One region of the Paenibacillus sp. FSL M8-0334 genome, then DNA from elsewhere that is predicted to be linked to it. Evidence: predicted binding sites of a transcription regulator. Region 1 holds the regulator's gene; the other holds the start of a gene.
The links. The regulator CtsR, encoded in region 1, represses protease genes until heat stress. The targets are predictions, from matches to a motif close to ATGGTCAATAAAGGTCAAACA.

Region 1 (3,119 bases):
ATTTTCGATAATTTCGGCCTCGGTCTGCCCGAGCGTAATCTGGTTCGAAATCTGGAACAGGTTGCCCAGCGCCTCACTGCCTTCTCCGTAAATCCCTCGGACCGTCAACCCTACCTGCGACACCGCCGACAGAATCCGGTTGATCTGCTGCGTCATGACCAGCGCCGGCAAATGCATCATCACCGAAGCCCGAAGCCCGGTGCCGACATTCGTCGGACAGCTGGTCAAGTAGCCCCGCTTGTCATCAAAGGCATAATCGACTCTGGACTCGAATATATCATCCAGCGCCGATGCCCGCTCCCAGGCTTCATGAACCTGAAAGCCGGGGTACAGGCATTGAATGCGGAGATGATCCTCCTCGTTGATCATAATGCTTACCGATTCATCATCTGTCAGCACCACAGCGCCGTTGCGGGACTCGCTGGCCAGATTCGGACTGATCAGATGCTTCTCAACGAGCACCTGTTTGTCCAGATCGTTAATCTCATTTAACGGTATGACATGCAGCACGCCGAAGTCGTTCAACAGCTGCTCATCCTCGATGACTTTGGTCAGGCGCTCAAGCACTTCACCGGACTGCTGGTTCGTTGCCAACAGCGGGAAAGGAAGATGCTGAAGGTTGCGGGCTACCCGGACGCGAGTGCTAATGACAATGTCGGAGTCCTGACCGCTTCCACGCATCCATTCGCTGAGCGCATGTTCCGTAAACCGAAGATTGGACATCACGCAATCCCTCCTACTTCAAGTCCAGTTTCATTGGCTCATCGCTCACGAAGCGCTAACCTTGAGCCATGTTCTTCTCGAGCTCTCGAATTTGATCCCGGATTTCGGCCGCAGCCTCAAACTCTTCACGCACGATCCGATATTGAAGTTCCTTCTTCAATTCGTCGAGTCTGCGCTTGATCTTGATCCGGCCGCCGCTGCGCTTCGGCACTTTGCCGATATGCGCCGTATTCCCATGAACGCGCTTGAACAGCGGGTCCAGACGATCCGAGAAGTAGTTGTAGCAGGAGCTGCAGCCGAAGCGTCCGACCTTACTGAACTGGGAGTAGGTCATGCCGCATTCTTCACACCGCAGAGATTGTGCCGATATCGCACCTGGCGTCTGCCCTTTTCCGGAAGGATCCAGATCCAGGAGGCCCGACAACAAACTGTGTATAGAAAAACCATTCGACGTTCCGGGGATCAATTCCCCTTTTTCTCGGGCACAGAATTCACAAAAATGAAATTCTGTTTTCTCCCCGTTCACAATTTTGGTGAAATGGAGCGTTGCTGGCCGTTTGCCGCATTCCTGGCATAACATATCACATGCCTCCTTAACAGACAGACTCACTTACCTAATAAAGATACAAGCATGGCCTTCATAATCCGGGCTCTCAGCTCATCCCGATAAGGAAGCTTGACGTTCAGGCACTCCCGAGAAATTGCGGCGCGCATCAAGCAAGCCTCCCGCTTGGTGAGCAACCGGGCTTCCTCAAGCTGATAAATCAGCCCCTCTGCCACCGTCTGGTCAATCATATTGCCAATCGTGTGGTTAAGATGCTTATGAAGCGCCGAATGCTGCGGCAATTCGATACGCTGTATACGAATATAGCCGCCGCCTCCGCGCTTGCTCTCCACGAGAAACCCCTTCTCGAGCGTGAACCGTGTGCTGATGACATAATTGATCTGGGATGGCACGCATGAGAACTGCTCCGCCAGATCATTCCGCTGGATCTCAACGGTTCCTTCCGGGCTTTCCTGTATAATGCTCTTTAGGTATTGTTCGATAATATCAGAGATATTACGCATTGTCTGTTCATCCTCCACTGCTTGAAACGTAAAGATGGATAGGGATCTTACACGTCCGCACAGAGCCTTGCTTATAGGTTGAATTAACCATAATCAAAAACTGCGAACCCTTCGTTGACTTTGACTTTCTTTGACTTTAACTTTATTATAGCACATTTTTTTATTTTGCCAAGGGCTTTCTATTATGATGTTCCATTCACGCCTCACATCATTATTGTACCCCATTTCCAGCCTGTTTATAGCCCTGAAGGCAGCCTTCCGCTCACAGCCCCCTGTACACACAAAAGAGCATCCCCCAATCCTTATGGCAAGGACGGGAATGCTCTTGATCTATGTGCTGCTGTTCAACTCCTAGTGCCGGGCCGACCCCGGACAATAACCGGGAGCCATCGACAGAACTGGAGGTCTTACAGATCATAGGTGATCAAATAATGCTGGAGCTCCGTGTTGTAGTAGCCAATGCTGTACTCTATAATCGAGCCTTCGGCATCATAGGAGGAGCGGAGCCTTTTCAGAAGCGGTGTGCCCGGCTTCACCCCGAGCAGCCGTTCGGTCTCCTCCTGCGCCGGTGCAACCGTGAACCGGTCACGGAATTGCTCCAGCGTGATTCTGCTCTCTTCAATCCGGTCATATAGTGAGGGAAGCTCGCTTTGATCAAGCTCCTCCCCCAGGTCAACTCTGGATGAAATATAATGAATATAGTGAATGTACGGTTGACCGTCCAGCAAATACAGGCGCTCAATATACCGGCAGCGTTCGCCGAATTTCTCGTACAATTCGGTGCCCGGCTCCGGCTGCGTCCAGCCAAAGCTCAGGTGCTGCTTCTGGATCTGATGACCTTCCTCGACCAGAATCTCGGTGAAGCGTTTGCCCTTGGACAGCTTAGAAAAAGAGGTGTTGCGGATCACAATGGTGCCCACGCCGCTTCGCTTGTCCACATAACCTTCCTGGTACAGCTCCTGGATTGCGTTGCGGATCGTCATCTTGCTGACGTTGAATTCCCGCTCCAGCTGCGGCTCGGACGGAATATGGGACCCGAGCGGATAGACGCCGTGCAGAATGCGGTCTTTTATAATTTTTTTGATCTGCAAATATAGCGGACCGTTCTTCCGTGTAATCGTCATCTCTGATCTTACCTTTCAACATCTGACATGTGCTCATTCATCGCCTGGACAATCTCGCGCTCATTGGCCGTAGGCGTATCCCCGGTCACGGTATGCGCAAGCATTCCGGCAGCGGCTGCGAACTCTACGGTTCGCTTCGGGTCATACCCTTCAAGGGTGCCGTGAATTATGCCGCTTGCATACGCATCCCCGGCCCCGATCCGG
Region 2 (3,119 bases), 770 kb from region 1:
CCGGGCAGGTGATTGAGGCGAACGGATCGGCACAGGCGGCCGCGGCCAGCCAGAAGAAGTCCAGCAAGGAAGTTGTTCTGAAATGGAATGGCAAAGTGCTGCCGCAAAAAGGAATCCTGTCCAACGGTGTTACATATGTGCCAGCTACCGCCGTCAGAGACGCGCTCGGTTTGCCGATTAAGTATGATGCTAAAGCGCGTGCTTATACGCTGGGCGATGGATACAACCGTCTGAAAGCGGTGGTGTATGCCTCGAAAGACATCGGCCTATCGGTTAACGGGCTTTACATAGGGGAGCCTGGAGGCCAGATCATCGATGGGCGTTTGTATATCCCGTATAAAGTGCTCAGTGATTATATGGGCGTTCAAGGACAGTGGAATGCGGCGCAGAAGACGCTTTCGATGGTGCCGAAAAAGCAAAATGCGATCACAATTTCTGCCAAAACATTGAAGGAGTCCACGGATAAAGCCAACATTCAAGTGCGCTATGCCCAGATCAGCGGTCTTGGCAACGATAAAGCGCAGTCTGCGATCAACGAGACGCTAAAGCAGCATGCCGAGCGGTTCATCGAGGCGGCGAAGGAGCAGGTTGCGGAAGCGCCATCGCCTGAGCCGGGGATGGAGTATGAGTTCCAGGGCGATTTTGTAGTGACCTACAACGCAGAGGGGCTGCTCAGCATCTTGACGAGTGAATACACGTATACGGGCGGGGCGCATGGGATGACTTACCGCCAGGGTTATACGTTCTCGCTGGAGGACGGATCGCTGCAAAGCCTCGGGGACGTCATTAACCTGAAGGGTGACGGCAAGAAGAAGCTGAATGATTATGTATTGAAGAAATTCAAAGCGAATGAGGGCTATCTCGGCGGGTTTGAAGGCGTATCGGACGATGCCGATTTCTACCTGAAGGACGGCGCAGCGGTGCTCTTCTTCCAGCTGTATGAGTACACGGCGTATGCTTACGGTTTTCCGGAGTTTGAGCTGAAGCTGAAGGAGTGGAAGTAAGGGCTGCAGTTATGTAAGCAGACTCGTCGAGTACAAGAGTTATGGAAAAAACGGGCAGGCACCGATTCGGCGCCTGCCCGTTTTTTTATGCAAATAAGGTTTCCGGCTGAGTTTACAGTCCTTGCGCCGGAGTTTTCTCCAGAACCTGATCGACGATGCCGTATTCCTTGGCTTCTTCAGCAGTCATGAAGTAGTCGCGATCGGTGTCTTTCTCGATGCGCTCAAGCGGCTGACCGGTACGCTCTGCGAGGATGCGGTTCAGCTTGTCGCGCATCTTCAGAATGCGGCGGGCGCGGATTTCGATATCCGTTGCCTGGCCTTGTGCGCCGCCAAGCGGCTGGTGAATCATGATTTCGCTGTTAGGCAGCGCGAAGCGCTTGCCCTTGGCACCTGCATTCAGCAGGAACGCGCCCATCGAAGCCGCCATGCCGACACAGATGGTCGAAACATCCGGCTTGATGAATTGCATCGTATCGTAAATGGCCATGCCGGCGGTAATCGAACCGCCCGGGCTGTTGATGTAAAGATGAATATCCTTTTCAGGGTCCTCTGCTGCCAGGAACAGCATTTGGGCAATGATGGAATTGGCGACCACGTCATTTACATCGGAGCCGAGGAAGATAATGCGGTCTTTCAGCAATCTGGAATAGATGTCGTACGCCCGCTCGCCGCGGTTGCTTTGTTCAACGACCATAGGTATAAAACTCACGTGGAAAACCTCCTCTTAAGTACAGTCCTCTTTAAAATACTGTTACCGTATTACCCACATGATAAACAATTCAAATCAAAAAGTCAAAGAAAGTCAAACTATCGGGTAAAAAAAAGAGCCATCTCAGGCACTATGCGGGTAAACAGTAATGATGATATGGCGCGCCCGCGAGGAATCGAACCTCGATCTCAGGCTCCGGAGGCCTACGTCATATCCATTGGACCACGGGCGCATAAAAAATTAGCAACGAAATTGATTATACAACAAGTTTGAACAAAAGACAAGAAGTCGTTCAAAAGATTGTTTTTGTCTAGACCCAAGCATCATTTGGCCATAATGTATAAGAATGCCTGAGGCTGAGAAATATACTTTCGGACCCCTTGCAACCTGCATAATAATTGAGTAGAATAAGGGTGGGACTTAAATTGCTTACCCGGGACATTTTACGTCCAACATAAAGAGCGTCGAGACGAAGTTTGCAGGAGTGGAATGCATGCGTGACCTATTAGAAATACAAGAGCAGCTTCTGCCAGATCTCATGGACACTCTTAAACGAAGGTATACGATCCTTCATCAGATCAGGTTGTCTGGAGTTGTCGGACGGAGGACGCTCGCCGGATCACTCGAGATGACCGAGCGTGTGCTCAGAGCGGAGACCGATCTTCTGAAGGCACAAGGTCTGATTGAGATCGAGACGGTCGGAATGCGGATCAGCGATGCCGGCATCTGTTTGCTGGAACAGCTGGAGCCGATGATGAAGGAGCTGTTCGGTCTGGCCCGCCTGGAGGAGAAGATTCGCAAGGCTTATGGCTTGCGTAAGGTTGTTGTCATTCCTGGCGACAGTGAATCTTCCCCGGATGTGAAGCGTGAGCTTGGCCGTGTCGGAGCAAGAACGCTCCTCAGCTATGTTCATAGCGGAGACACGATTGCCGTCACGGGCGGATCAACGCTTGCCGAAGTGGCAGAGCAGATGACCGCGCTTGCCGGCGGCCCTTTGAAGGGAAGCTGGTTTGTACCGGCTCGGGGCGGCCTTGGAGAGAGTGTGGAGATTCAGGCGAATACGATCGCTTCCAAGATGGCCAAACGGGTTGGCGCGGAATACCGGCTGCTGCATGTACCGGATTTGCTGGGCGAGGATGCCTATCAGTCTCTTGTGCATGATCAGCATATTCAGGAGATTGTGCATGTCATCCGTCAATCACGCATTATCATTCACGGCATCGGCGACGCCATGGAGATGGCCCGCAGGCGCAAGCTGGATGACGGCTCGATTGACAGTCTGCAGAAAGACGGTGCCATTGCGGAATCCTTCGGATACTATTTCAGCGAATCAGGTGAGGTCGTACACAAGATGCTTACGCTCGGTCTTCGGCTTGAAGATATTATGCGCACCGAGATCGTCATTG

Region 2: clpP (ATP-dependent Clp endopeptidase proteolytic subunit ClpP) is a predicted target of CtsR. The motif match lies at 1,793-1,813, and genes of this name have one in related genera.

What each region holds. Positions count from the first base shown of each region.
Region 1 is NZ_JBBOCH010000001.1:2,914,572-2,917,690, reverse strand. It holds gene MKX64_RS12665 (protein arginine kinase) at 1-723, opposite strand, end outside; gene MKX64_RS12660 (UvrB/UvrC motif-containing protein) at 779-1,303, opposite strand; gene MKX64_RS12655 (CtsR family transcriptional regulator) at 1,330-1,791, opposite strand; gene MKX64_RS12650 (GntR family transcriptional regulator) at 2,199-2,915, opposite strand; gene MKX64_RS12645 (sugar kinase) at 2,924-3,119, opposite strand, start outside.
Region 2 is NZ_JBBOCH010000001.1:2,146,657-2,149,775, reverse strand. It holds gene MKX64_RS09290 (PdaC/SigV domain-containing protein) at 1-1,004, shown strand, start outside; gene clpP (ATP-dependent Clp endopeptidase proteolytic subunit ClpP) at 1,117-1,713, opposite strand; tRNA gene MKX64_RS09280 (tRNA-Arg) at 1,871-1,945, opposite strand; gene MKX64_RS09275 (sugar-binding transcriptional regulator) at 2,207-3,119, shown strand, end outside.